DNA from 4 places in the Rhizobium sp. YJ-22 genome. Region 3 is predicted to be linked to each of the others. Evidence: predicted binding sites of a transcription regulator. Region 3 holds the regulator's gene; each other region holds the start of a gene.
The links. The regulator LexA, encoded in region 3, represses DNA repair genes until DNA is damaged. The targets are predictions, from matches to a motif close to TGTTCNNNNTGTGTTCNG.
Positions count from the first base shown of each region.

Region 1: the regulator LexA is predicted to act here: its motif matches at 1,459-1,476, upstream of P7F60_RS11230 (2'-5' RNA ligase family protein).
Region 2: the regulator LexA is predicted to act here: its motif matches at 1,593-1,610, upstream of P7F60_RS01435 (glycosyl transferase).
Region 4: the regulator LexA is predicted to act here: its motif matches at 1,502-1,519, upstream of P7F60_RS26985 (ImuA family protein).

Region 1 covers NZ_JARRIR010000004.1:132,975-136,182, forward strand. Annotated here, with positions in the region: gene P7F60_RS11220 (AAA family ATPase) at 1-720, opposite strand, end outside; gene P7F60_RS11225 (hypothetical protein) at 730-1,359, opposite strand; gene P7F60_RS11230 (2'-5' RNA ligase family protein) at 1,566-2,105, shown strand; gene P7F60_RS11235 (hypothetical protein) at 2,123-3,208, shown strand, end outside.
Region 2 covers NZ_JARRIR010000001.1:298,211-301,418, forward strand. Annotated here, with positions in the region: gene P7F60_RS01425 (4-(cytidine 5'-diphospho)-2-C-methyl-D-erythritol kinase) at 1-427, shown strand, start outside; gene moaB (molybdenum cofactor biosynthesis protein B) at 427-975, shown strand; gene P7F60_RS01435 (glycosyl transferase) at 996-1,538, opposite strand; gene P7F60_RS01440 (PA0069 family radical SAM protein) at 1,679-2,836, shown strand; gene P7F60_RS01445 (ribonuclease HII) at 3,128-3,208, shown strand, end outside.
Region 3 covers NZ_JARRIR010000002.1:13,993-17,200, reverse strand. Annotated here, with positions in the region: gene P7F60_RS04545 (ferredoxin--NADP reductase) at 1-652, shown strand, start outside; gene lexA (transcriptional repressor LexA) at 844-1,575, shown strand; gene P7F60_RS04535 (ComEC/Rec2 family competence protein) at 1,556-3,208, opposite strand, start outside.
Region 4 covers NZ_JARRIR010000018.1:5,643-8,850, forward strand. Annotated here, with positions in the region: gene P7F60_RS26975 (recombinase family protein) at 1-228, shown strand, start outside; partial or broken gene P7F60_RS26980 (ATP-dependent helicase) at 291-1,362, opposite strand; gene P7F60_RS26985 (ImuA family protein) at 1,569-2,327, shown strand; gene P7F60_RS26990 (DNA polymerase Y family protein) at 2,245-3,208, shown strand, end outside.

The DNA of each region.
Region 1 (3,208 bases), on a different contig from region 3:
CGTCTTGCCACATCCCGGCGGTCCGCTGATGAGCAGGCCACCGTCGACGTCACGCCAATCGATCTCGCCTTGTCGCCAGGCGGTGATATCTTCAATGAGGTCCAGCGCCCACTCGGTCGCCTTTCCGTAGCCAGCAAGCTGCTCGATCGTCGGTTCCCAGGAGACCGAGCGTTTGATCTCCTTCACCTTGGCCGAACCTTCGAGCTTCTCCAGGGTGACCTCGATGGGCCGCGTTCCCTTGATGGCAGAGAACACCACGGACAGAGGGTAGGAGAAGAGTCGCACCGCGTGCTCACGGTCGATTTCCAACCCGAAGACGCTCTTCGCAGCGAGGACCAGATGATACGGCTTGACCGCGCCGACCTGCTCGATACGGTCCAGTGCCACCGACAGTTCCGGTGGTGGGTTTGCGCCGTGCGCCATGAGCACGATGACGGACTTGCTTGAAGCCACCGCCCTTTGCGCCTCGGCTGAGTCAGTTTCCCCCTGATGCTTGCTGACACGCACCAGGGCGACGATGTAGTTCAGTCCGCTGGTGGCAAGCATGTCTTTCACCGCACGTTCATAGAGTTCGATGTCAGCTTCGGGTGGCAGAAGCACCCCAGCAGTCTTGTCTCCTCGAAGGAAGATGCCGCAGCGACGTAGCGGCAGGCGTAGAGAATTGGCATAGGTTGCCACTTCGAGCGATTGCTTTCGCTCGTCATGTTTTGCCCTTTTCATGATTGCCTCCTACGAACGGACGGCGCGGATGGCGGTATCCGGCCCGAGCAGCGCTTCATCGAGATCGACTTCCAGCAGACCCATCATGATCATGCTGGCGATCGATGCCATCGGTCTGCTCTCGCGCACCGCCCCGAGGCATTCGGCGAGCGTCAGTGACCCCTCCTCTTCAAGTCCCGCCAGGATGCGGACGCGGTCTCCGAGTGTCGCTTGCCAGCCCGCGTATCGGACGAGGTCTCTGGCGTTCTGAATTCGAACCGGGTTCAGGTCGAAGATGGAGACTGCCTGGTACCGATAACCAAGGCGCTCCGCGACCGCCGGCAGCCAGGTGATGGTTTCAGGGATACCGCGCCAGATGTCGATGAGGAGATTCCGCTCATCCGAGGTCCGCACCGAGAAATCCACGTAGCGGTGACGTGGCTTGAGCGCAGGGGAGTCATTGACGATAGGCTGTGTCACGCACCGCCAGTGGACCACCATAGGGTCGACTTCCAGCAGGCAGGCATAATCGCTTGCCTCTTGGGAACGATAGAGCGTGCGACCGCGGCACTTCGTTGTGTGAGAAGGAAAGCGTGACTTGTAAGAGATGGGGAGATCGCAAGCTTCATCGCCTGCGGCATGCGCAACAAAGGTCGTCATGACCTTGCCTCCAACGAATAGGTGATGTGGCGGAGACCGGGAACCGTCCCGGACTCGGTCAACCTATTCGGAACGTGGGGGCGCTGAAATTGCTCATGACGGAACGAATAAGGAACGATTTTCCCGACGTCAAGCCGGTTTGATTCGTCGCCGACAAGTCCTAGATCTTTTTGATGTCGAACCCTCCATTGATACTGACAGCGCATGTGAACGATCAGGACTTGCTGTTCTTCGACAATCTCAGGGCGCAGTTCTTCCCTGCGGATCGCAACTTTCTGCGAGCGCACGTAACCATGTTCCACAAGCTCCCCTCGGAGCATCTTCCGCAGATCGAGGATATCCTCGAGGCCGAAGCGGCGCGGATGACGCGAGCGATCGAAGTCGGGGTAATCGGCGTTCGCAACATGGGCAACGGCGTTGCCTTCGTTCTCGACAGTGAACATCTCATGGCAACGAGAGCTCGCTTGAAGACGGAGTTCACGCCCTGGCTCGCACCCCAGGATCATCAGCCATGGGGTCCCCACATCACGGTACAGAACAAGGTGCATTGGCAGAAAGCCGAGGCGTTGTACGACACGCTGTCGCTGGAGTTCGCTCGAAGCACCATTTCCGTGGAAGGACTCGATCTATGGTCCTATCTTGGTGGGCCATGGCGGCATGAAAGATTTTTTTCAGCCGGAGGAAGGCAAGCCAGTCAAGGCGAGTCCCTGGACGATGGGGCAGGCCGGGGTATCTCTGGAGATTGACTGGCAAGGGAGGATGCATGGCACTTTTCGAGGAAAAAGAGCGTACACGCAGATCGCCCCGGCGCTCCGGGGAGCCTTGCTTCGATTTCTACGACAGCTCCGGCAGAAACCCTTATGTCGTCTACCGCGACCTTGTGAACGGCTGGATTGCAGAATTTCCCTCATCCGAGCAGCTCGAGCTGATAAGTCGGATGAAGAACCGTAACGATGCACAGTACGAGCAGGCGCTTGCCGAGATCGTGACATACATCGCGCTGAAGCGCCTGGGTCATGAAGTCGAGATTCACCCGGCATGCCCCCATCCTACGAACAAGCCAGACTTTCTGGTGAAAGACACCTCGGGCGTGGCATTGGCCTACGTGGAGGTGACATCCTTCGGCCCGGATGTGAGGACGGTCGCTCGCGATAACCGCGAAGCCGCCATCTATAACGGTCTTGAGACCGTGGATCTGCCGCCCGGCTGGCTCATGGGATACGAGGTCCGAAAACATGGTCAGACGGCACCGAGCGTGAACAAGCTGAAATCCGAGGTCGAGCTGTGGGCCCGGAACGAGTGTGGGGACGACACGAGGGTGACCCCCAGGCGCACATTCGCGGCCCAGGACTGGGAATTCGATCTCACGCTTCTCGGAGGCTTCAGCAAGGATAAGAACTACGAGCGAAAGATCGGCGCGGCGATGATGGGGCTGCGATCTGTTTCTCCTCACCTGGACCTGCGGGTGGCGTTGGAGAACAAGGCGAGGAAGTATGGGATCCAGGAAACGCCCTACCTCATCGTCGTCGCGGACTGCAAGGGGTCGATTCCAGTAGGGGATCATGTGGAGGACGCTCTCATCGACGGACTGTTCGGAAGCCCGAGCGTCAGATTCCGGCGCCTAGCCGACGGTAGCATGGAGACCTACGACGAGCGGACGGCGGACGGTTTCTGGGGAAGGTACGGCGATCCCAGGAATACCAACGTCAGCGCCGTGGCCTTGCTTCCCGAGCCGAACCTCTGGAAACTCCGCGACGACCGCTGGCAGCCGATCATCGCATACAACCCCTTTGCAGCGAATCCGCTGTCTCACGATGTCATGCCGCTTCCGGGCTTCGGCCTACCGGAT
Region 2 (3,208 bases), on a different contig from region 3:
TCGGCCGCTCCTCGCCGAAGGCATCGGCGAGAAGATCACGCCGCTCGCCAGCCTGCCTGTCCTGCCAATGGTTCTGGTCAATCCGCTGCTGCCGGTTTCGACGCCGGACATCTTTCGCCGCCTGACGGCGAAGACCAACCCGCCGCTGCCGCGTCCTCTGCCCGCCGACGACGGTTGGCTGGCCTGGCTCGCAGCGACGCGCAACGACCTCGAAAACCCGGCGCGGGCACTGGTGTCCGAGATCGGCGACGCGCTCGGCCTGCTGGCCGCCCACGGCGCGCGGTTTGCCCGCATGTCGGGCTCCGGCGCCACGGCTTTCGGCGTGTTCGACGATACGCATAGCGCCGGGCATGCCTGCGCTGCGATTCGTGCGGAAAAGCCGGACTGGTTCGTCGAGGCGACCGCAACCCGAGCAGGAAATCATTGATGGCGCGTCTGGACGAAAACCGCCCCTTCATCCCCGTCGGCATCGCCGTGCTCACTGTCTCCGACACCCGCACAACCGCCGACGACCGCTCCGGCGACACCTTAGCCGCCCGCATCGAGGCGGCCGGCCATCGCCTCGTCGCCCGCGCCATCGTCCCTGACGACAAGCAGACGATTCGCGATCAGGTCGAATCCTGGACAAAGGACTGTGACATCGACGTGGTGATTACTACCGGCGGTACCGGCTTTACCGGCCGCGACGTCACGCCGGAAGCGTTGGAGCCGCTGTTCGAAAAGCGCATGGACGGCTTTTCCGAAGTCTTCCACCGCATCTCCTACGACAAGATCGGCACCTCGACCATCCAGTCGCGCGCCACCGGCGGTGTCGCCAACGCCACCTTCATCTTCGTGCTGCCGGGCTCCCCCGGCGCCTGCAAGGATGCCTGGGACGGCATTCTGGCGGCACAGCTCGACTATCGCCACATGCCCTGCAATTTCGTGGAAATCATGCCGCGGCTCGACGAGCACCTGAAGCGCGGCAAGGCTTAGAGCGCTGTTCGATCCTCGTTTCACTCCGGTCGGATTATGCTCTCATCCCGCGCCTGCCGCATCGCCCGGGCCGGCACGATCTCGCTTTTCAGCCGCACCGGCTTTGCCGCCGTCGCCAGATCGGCAAGCCGCATGCCCGGCCCGACGTAAGCCAGCGATTGGCGCCGGGCGATCAGCAAACCGCATTCCAACGGCCCTTCCTTCCTCAGCCACCGCCGCCACACCGGCGGGCGATCATGCCGCGACAGCGAAAAGCGCGCCGGCTGGCGGCCGAAGCCGACATAATCGGCGATCTCGTCAATCCACCCGCTCAGCGGCCGTGCGCCCGGCTCGATAATGAGCAGCCAGTCGCCGCGCACCGATTCGAGTACCGTGCCGATCTCCCAGTCACGATAGAAACGGCAGCCAGCGGCATCTGCCACCCGCGACGAACCATCGTGCGAACCGCAATCGAGAATCACCACGTCGCTGACCAGCCCCTCGACCGCGCCGGCGACCAGCACCGACAGGGTCTGCGCCAGTTCGGCCTCGTGATTGCGGGTTTCCATCAGGATCGTCAGCATACCTCTCTTTACCGCATCGCAGCACAAAAGGCCAAGGGCAAGCGTTCCGCATTTTGTTCTTGCAATGTTCTTGTTTCCGGGATAGGAATTTAATCAGGAACCAGGGAGTGCGTCGCACCGCACTCGACCGGAGATGACCAATGAACGATCTGTCTCATGTGGGTCGGGCTGCCTTTCAGCCCGCCAATACGGCGGAGTTCGCCGATGCGATGCTGGCGGCGTCCGGCCTCAGGATCGACGGGTCGCGCCGCCGCGGCCGCGGCGCCGGGCTGAACCCCGAGGGACGTTTCGAGCCGCGCGAGCATGTCGCCTTCGACGATGGCTGGCAGACGCTCGACGAGTTGCCGGCGCTGAAGACCGAGGTCCAGGTCGAGAAGCCGCGCACGGCGATCACCCGCAACGATTCCCCCGACATTCCTTTCGATCGCTCGGTCAATCCCTATCGCGGCTGCGAGCATGGCTGCATCTATTGCTTCGCCCGCCCGACCCACAGCTATATGGGCCTGTCGGCCGGCCTCGATTTCGAGACGCGGCTGTTTGCCAAGCCGGATGCACCGAGGCTTCTGGAGAGGGAACTGGCCAAGCCCGGCTATAAGCCGCGCACCATCGCCATCGGCACCAACACCGATCCCTACCAGCCGATCGAGCGCGAATGGCGCATCATGCGCCAGATCCTGGAAGTGTTGCAGAAGGCCAACCATCCGGTCGCCATCGTCACCAAGTCGGCGCTGGTGCTGCGCGATATCGATATTCTGCAGGACATGGCCTCGCGCGGCCTCGCCAAGGTCGGCATCTCGGTGACCACGCTGGACCGCAAGCTGTCGCGGGCGATGGAGCCGCGCGCCGCCACACCGGGCCGCCGGCTCGACGCCATCAAGGCGCTGACCGAGGCCGGCATTCCCGCCAGCGTGCTGGTGTCGCCGATCATCCCGGCGCTCAACGACCATGAGATCGAGCGCATTCTCGACGCCGCCCATGCCGCGGGCGCGACCGAAGCCAGCTATGTGCTGCTGCGCCTGCCGCTGGAGGTCAGCCCGCTGTTTCGCGACTGGCTGCTGCAACACTATCCCGACCGCTATCGGCATGTGATGTCGCTGGTGCGCTCGATGCGCGACGGCAAGGATTACGACGCCGAATTCGGCAAGCGCATGAAGGGCAGCGGTCCCTATGCCTGGCAGATCGGCCGCCGCTTCGAGATGGCGGTTAAGCGGCTCGGCCTCGGCCGGCGCGGCATGCATCTGCGCGATGACCTGTTCGTGCCGCCGAGCGGTAGCGGCGTGCAGCTTCAACTGCTGTAAACCGCTACAATTCCGGCAAGCCGCGCAGCGTCCTTGCCGGGAGCATTTCCAGGAAATGCTCGGAGACAGAAATTTCCGGTCGGCGTTCCACCGCCTCGCCGCCGGAATGCCCCGCCGGTCCGCCGCCCCTGACGGACCATGACCGGTCCTTCCGGCGGGGCTTGCAGGAGATCGGGCGGGCGTCCATGGTCCGCCGCATCGTTCCATGAACGCCGCCCGATTCTCCCTGCTTTTCAGGTTGCCGCGTTTTCGTGTAGAAGACCGGCAATCCGCTTTTTCCGGAATGCCCCGATGCTGTTCGATCCCCTGCCCCTCGTCCCGGATTTCAACCATGAGCTTGCCGGCCGCCATGCCGGGCAATGGCCGGTGGCC
Region 3 (3,208 bases):
CGGCCTGATGGTCGAAGGCAAGCCGATTTATCGCGCCTATTCCATTGCCAGCCCGTCTTGGGATGAGGAACTGGAATTCTTCTCGATCAAGGTGCCGGACGGTCCGCTGACCTCGCATCTGCAAAAAATCCAGCCGGGCGACATCGTGCTGATGCGCAAGAAGCCGACGGGAACGCTGGTGCTCGACGCGCTGACGCCTGGTAAGCGCCTGTACATGTTCTCGACCGGCACAGGCATCGCGCCTTTCGCCAGCCTGATCCGCGACCCGGAGACCTATGAGAAGTTCGAAGAGGTCATCCTCACCCATACCTGCCGGGAAGTCGCCGAGTTGAAATACGGCCTCGACCTCGTCGAGGAAATCCGAAACGACGAGATGCTTGGCGAAATCGTCGGTGACAAGCTGCGTCTTTATTCGACGGTAACGCGCGACGACTATCCCTTCCAGGGCCGCATCACCGACCTGATTGCCAACGGCAAGCTGTTTGCCGATCTCGGCGTCCCGGCCTTCGACCCTGCGGTCGATCGCGGCATGATCTGCGGCTCGGCCGCGATGCTGAAGGACACCAAGGAACTGCTCGAAAAGGCAGGTCTCGTCGAGGGCGCCAACAACAAGCCCGGTGAATTCGTCATCGAGCGCGCTTTCGTCGGCTGAGTCGTCCGCAACCGCATTCTCCGCGCCGGCACCGAAAGATTGCCGGCGCTTTGCATTTGAGGTCGCCTTTCAGGGCGTACCCGTCATTTCCCTGCCATATTCAACACTGGATTGTGCCTGCGGCCCTTGCGGAACACAGTGGGAACAGATAGTGTTCGTTCTGTATTTGTTTCACGAATCTGGTGGGTGCTATGCTGACGCGCAAGCAACAGGAACTTCTGCTCTTCATCCATGAGCGGATGAAGGAATCCGGCGTGCCGCCGTCTTTCGACGAGATGAAGGACGCCCTGGAACTGGCCTCCAAGTCGGGCATCCATCGCTTGATCACAGCGCTGGAGGAGCGCGGTTTCATCCGCCGACTGCCGAACCGGGCGCGGGCGCTGGAGGTCATCAAGTTGCCGGAGGCCTATTCGGCGACGGCCGCCCAGCCACGGCGCGGTTTTTCGCCGAGCGTCATCGAGGGCAGCCTTGGCAAGCCGGCGTCTTCCGCACCTGCGGTCGCGAAGCCGGCGACGCCGGCCCTGCCTGAGGCGGCCAATTCCGTCTCCGTGCCGGTCATGGGTCGTATCGCTGCCGGCGTGCCGATTTCGGCAATCCAGAACAACACCCATGAGATCGTCGTGCCGATGCAGATGGTCGGGCAGGGCGAGCATTACGCTCTGGAGGTCAAGGGCGACTCGATGATCGAGGCCGGTATTCTCGACGGCGATACGGTCATCATTCGCAACACCAACAGTGCAACCCCTGGCGATATCGTCGTGGCGCTGGTGGACGACGAAGAAGCGACGCTGAAACGTTTCCGCCGCAAGGGCGCCTCTATCGCGCTGGAAGCGGCAAACCCGTCTTACGAGACCCGGATTTTCTCCTCCGACCGCGTCAAGGTGCAGGGCAAGCTGGTCGGCCTCATCCGCCGCTATCACTGAGCAACGAGCGAATCTCCGCCGGCAGACGGTGCGTATAATCATCATCGCGCCAGGAATAGGCGCGGTGCTGCGTCCAGGCCCGCCGGTTTTCGGGATCGAAAGCGGGGCGGATGCGTAAAGCCTGGCGGGCATCGACGGCGAAGGTGATTTCCACCGCGCCGGTCTGTCGCAGGGTTTCGCTGTCCAGGACGGTTGCGCCGGAGCGGCAGCGGGCGAATTTGGCGCGGGTCGGTGTGACAATCAGGCGGGCATTGTCGCAGGCAAAACCAATGTAGCGACCGTCTTCCAGCACCATGACCGGGCCGATGGCCGTTTTCGCCAGGCACCATTTCTGGCGGACACAGGCGAAACGACGATCCGCGCTCGTTTCCATGATTTGCTGGCGCAGCATGTCGGCATCGACCAATTCGTCTTCATCCAGTGGCTGCTTGCGTCGCTCCGACCAAGGTCCTTTGGCCGGGAAGGCGCTGTCGAGTTGCTCCGGAGGACCATGGGTATGGATGGTGAGAGCGCGGCGCCATTGGTCGAAGATGAAAGCGCTGGGCTTGCGGCGGTTGCTGTTCAGAGTGTCGCCGTCCAGCAACGCGACCAGCCTGCCATCCTCTGAAATAAGGAGATCGGGCTTTTGCGGGGTTGCCAGCAGGCTGGTGGCCAGCGCCAGCAGGAAGAGGGCGGTGCCGATGTGGCGCAGCCGTGTACGCAGCAGTAGGAACAGCACCATCCCAGCGACGGCGAGCGGCAGGAACAGCGGCGGCTGGCGGCCGATGATCAGTTCTCCGCCCCAGCTTGCCACCGTCTTGGCGATGGTGATGACGATGCCGAGACCCCAGCCCATGACAGCGATCGGCCATTCGTCGAGACCGAAGGGCATCAGCAACATGCCGATCAAGCCAGCCGGCATGACGACGAATGAGATGACCGGCATGGCGGCGAGATTGGCGGCAAGTCCGTAGGTGGCCAGCTTGTGAAAGTGTTCGATGGAGAAAACCGATGTCGAGAGACTGCCGATCAGCGAGGTGAGGAAGACACTGGCGACGAAATTCCAAGTTTCCGTGGCGATGCCGGACACGGGGAGTCTCGCAGGCTCGCGACCGGCGGAGTGGCCGCTCCAGAGATTGTAGCCGGAGACCAGCGCCAGGGTTGCGGCAAAGGACATCTGGAAACTGGGCCCCATGATTTCCGAGGGCGCCATGGCCATGATGACGATGGCCGAAAGCGCGACATTACGCAGGCTGATCGACGGGCGGTCTACCAGGACGGCGATCAGCAGGATGGCCATCATCAGGAAGGCGCGCTCGGCGGAGACCGCAAAACCCGAGACGAGGTAATAGGCGCAGACCATGATGAGCGCGCCGGCGGCGGCGAATTTCTTTATTGGATAGCGCTGGCTGAAGCCGGGGAACAGGGAGAAGATCGAGCGGACACCAACGAAGAAGATGCCGGCGGCAAGCGCCATGTTCAGCCCGGAAATGGCGATGATGTGGGCAAGCCCGGAGAGGCGCAGCGCTTCGGTCGTTCCCTCCGACATCGCCCGCCTTTCGTCGGTGACGATGGCGGCTGCAAAGGCACCGGCATCGCCGGGCACGATTGCGCGAATGCGGTCGCCGATGCCGCTGCGCAGGTCGAAGAAGAA
Region 4 (3,208 bases), on a different contig from region 3:
CCCGCTCGTGAGCGCATTGAGGCGATGCTGAAGCGTGATTATCAGATGCAAAAGACCGGTAACTGCGATTACACTCTGACCATCACCTATGACCGCGAGCCCGATGGCGTCAGCCTGGATGATGAAATCGAAAATCTCCAGACAGAGATGTTCAACATCGCCGAGAGCTACAGGTGCTCCATCGAGGTCGATATCCACGAAATCGGTGGTGACGAACGGTCCTGGTAGGCACGAACGTTCAACATTCGTTCTTCAACTTGGCCAAAATCGCAGCTTCGGGCCGACTGGGCCATATAGGCGGCCTGGTCGATCTCGTCCTTCACTGTGATGAGCATGGGCCGTTGCTCGGAGGCGCGGTCGGTCCAGAGATTTTTCGTATAGCGTTCCCGCGCCAGCTCGATGACACCGTTGGCCGCAGCCAGGATCGGCTGGGTCGAGCGATAATTGCGGTCGAGCGTGATGACGTCGGCGGGTCTCGGCGAGAACTCCTTCGGAAAATCGAGGATGTTGCGGATGGTCGCGGCGCGGAAGGAATAGATCGATTGCGCATCGTCGCCGACGACAGTCAGGCCGCGGCCGCCCGGCGCGAGAGACATCAGGATCGACGCCTGCAGGCGATTGGTGTCCTGGTATTCATCGACAAGGATGTGATCGAAACGGTTGCCGACGTCCTCGGCCAGCTCCGGCTCGGAAACCATCTGCGCCCAGTAGAGCAGGAGGTCATCGTAATCCAGGACGTTCTGCGCCTGTTTCGCTTCCGTGTACGCGGCAAAAAGCTGCTTCAGCTCCTCTTCCCATTCCAGCACCCAGGGATAGATAGGACGATTTCAGGATCTCCTTGATCGAAGCCTGCGAATTAACGACGCGGGAATAGATAGCGATGCAGGTGCTCTTGGTGGGGAACCGGCTCTGCTTGGCGGAAAAACCAAGGTCATGCCGGACGAGGTTCATCAGGTCGGCGCTGTCTTCCCGGTCATGGATGGTGAAGTCGACGCTGAGACCGATCTGCTCGGCATACATGCGCAGGAGCCGGGCACCAATGCCATGGAAGGTGCCGGCCCAGGCCAGTGCGTCGGTCATGATGGCGGCGTTGTCGCCGAGCACCTGCCGGCAGATGCGTTGGACGCGGCGCGCCATTTCCGAGGCCGCACGACGGGAAAAGGTCATGAGCAGAATGCGCCGCGGATCGGCGCCGTTGACGATCAGGTGCGCGACGCGGTGTGCCAGCGTGTTGGTCTTGCCGCTGCCCGCGCCGGCAATGATCAGCAGCGGGCCGCCAATCTTTCCGTCCGGCAGACCAACGCCATGTTCAACAGCTTCGCGCTGCCGATCGTTGAGTTTTTCGAGATGCGCAGCCGCCATTTGTCCCCAGCATGCCTAAGAAAAATTTCCTACCCCTCCGATCGATGGATATCTCCTTGATGAAGCTAAGGGATTCGTTTCAACGACTTAGCCGAGGGGTACTTCCGGAGCGGAGGCCCGATTGACTCAGTTGGGCAATCGGAACAAATAATGAACATATCAGCTTAAAGAACCGCTGAAAACCCTGAAGGAGTAACAATTCTGCCGTGGCAAACCATGCCCTCAACCCCGTGCTGGCGGAGCTTCGCGAGCGCATCGGCCAGCTTGAAGGCGGCTCGATGCGCGCAAGGCAAGTGCTGCCTTTCGGCGTCTCCGAGGTTGATCGGGCACTGCCGGGAGGAGGGCTCGCCTTCGGGGCGTTGCACGAGATCGCCGGCGGCGGGGGAGGGACGGTCGATGGCGCTGCTGCGGCGCTGTTCGTTGCCGGCATCGCAGCCCGATCCCGTGGAAAGGTTCTGTGGTGCATGACGCGCCCCGATCTGTTTTTCCCTGCGGTCGCCCAGGCCGGGCTCCATCCGGACCGTGTCGTGTTCTGCGAAAGCGATCGGGAAGAGGAAGCGCTGTCGGCCATGGAGGAGGGATTGTCCTTCGGCGGGCTTGCCGCCGTGGTCGGCGAGCTTGTCCGTCTGCCAATGACCGCGTCGCGGCGCCTTCAGCTCGCCGCCGAGAAGACGGGGGCCATGGGCATCGTGCTGCGGCGATGGCGACGACAGAACGAGGCATCGGACTATGGGCAGCCGACGGCCTCAACGACACGGTGGCGCATCAGCACCTTGCCGTCGGAAAGACTACCTGTTGCCGGCGTCGGGAGGGCGCGCTGGCTGGCGGAACTGATGCGCGTGAAAGCCGGCGAATGCGCCGAATTCGAAATTGGAGCCCCCGATGACAAGGGTCGTATCTGTCTTCTTCCCACAGCTCTCGACCGAGCGGATCAGACGGCGCGCTGGCGAAGCCTTGCCGGTTGACAAGCCGCTTGTCGTCATTGCCCGCCGCGGCTCGAAACGCTGGATCTCTGCCGCCGATCCCGCCGCATTGAAGCTCGGCCTGCGCATCGGCATGGCCGCCAGCAAGGCGCAGGCCATGGTTGCCGATCTCCTCATGGCCGATGCGGCTCCGGCCGAGGACGCAGCTGCGCTGGAACGGCTGGCGCTTTGGGCGCTCCGGCAATACAGCCCGGTCGTCGCCGTCGATGGCGCCGACGGCCTTGCCATCGATACCGAAGGCGCGGATCACCTGCGCGGTGGCGAAGCGCTTCTCATCTCCAGCCTCGTCAACATGCTGCGCGGTCGCGGGCTGACCGCGCGCGCCGCCGTCGCCGACACCTGGGGCGCGGCGCATGCGCTCGCCCGCCTGCTGGCGGCGGAAACGACGGTGGTGCCGGCGGGCGATGTGACGAAGGCGGTCATCGATCTGCCGATCGTTGCGCTACGCCTGCCGACGGAGACCGTCCAGGGCCTGCGTGTTCTCGGCATCGACACGGTCGGCCAGCTCTCGGCCATGCCGCGCGCGCCGCTGACGCTACGGTTTGGGCCCGAGCCCGCGCGCCGACTCGATCAGATGTTCGGTCGGATCGCCGAACCGATCGAACCTATCCGTACGCCGGAGCTTGTCGAGGTGGCGAAGAATTTCGCCGAACCCATCGGGGCGCCGGAAACGATCGCCAAATATGTCCGCCGGCTGGTCGGGCAACTGTCAGCGCGCCTTGCGGAAAATGGTCTTGGTGCACGGCGCTGCGACCTCTTCGTCTATCGCGTCGACAATACAAGGCAACATCTGCGTGCCGGTCTTGCCAAGCCGGTTCGAGATCCGGCTCGGCTGTCGAAGCTTCTCTGCGACCGCATCGAGA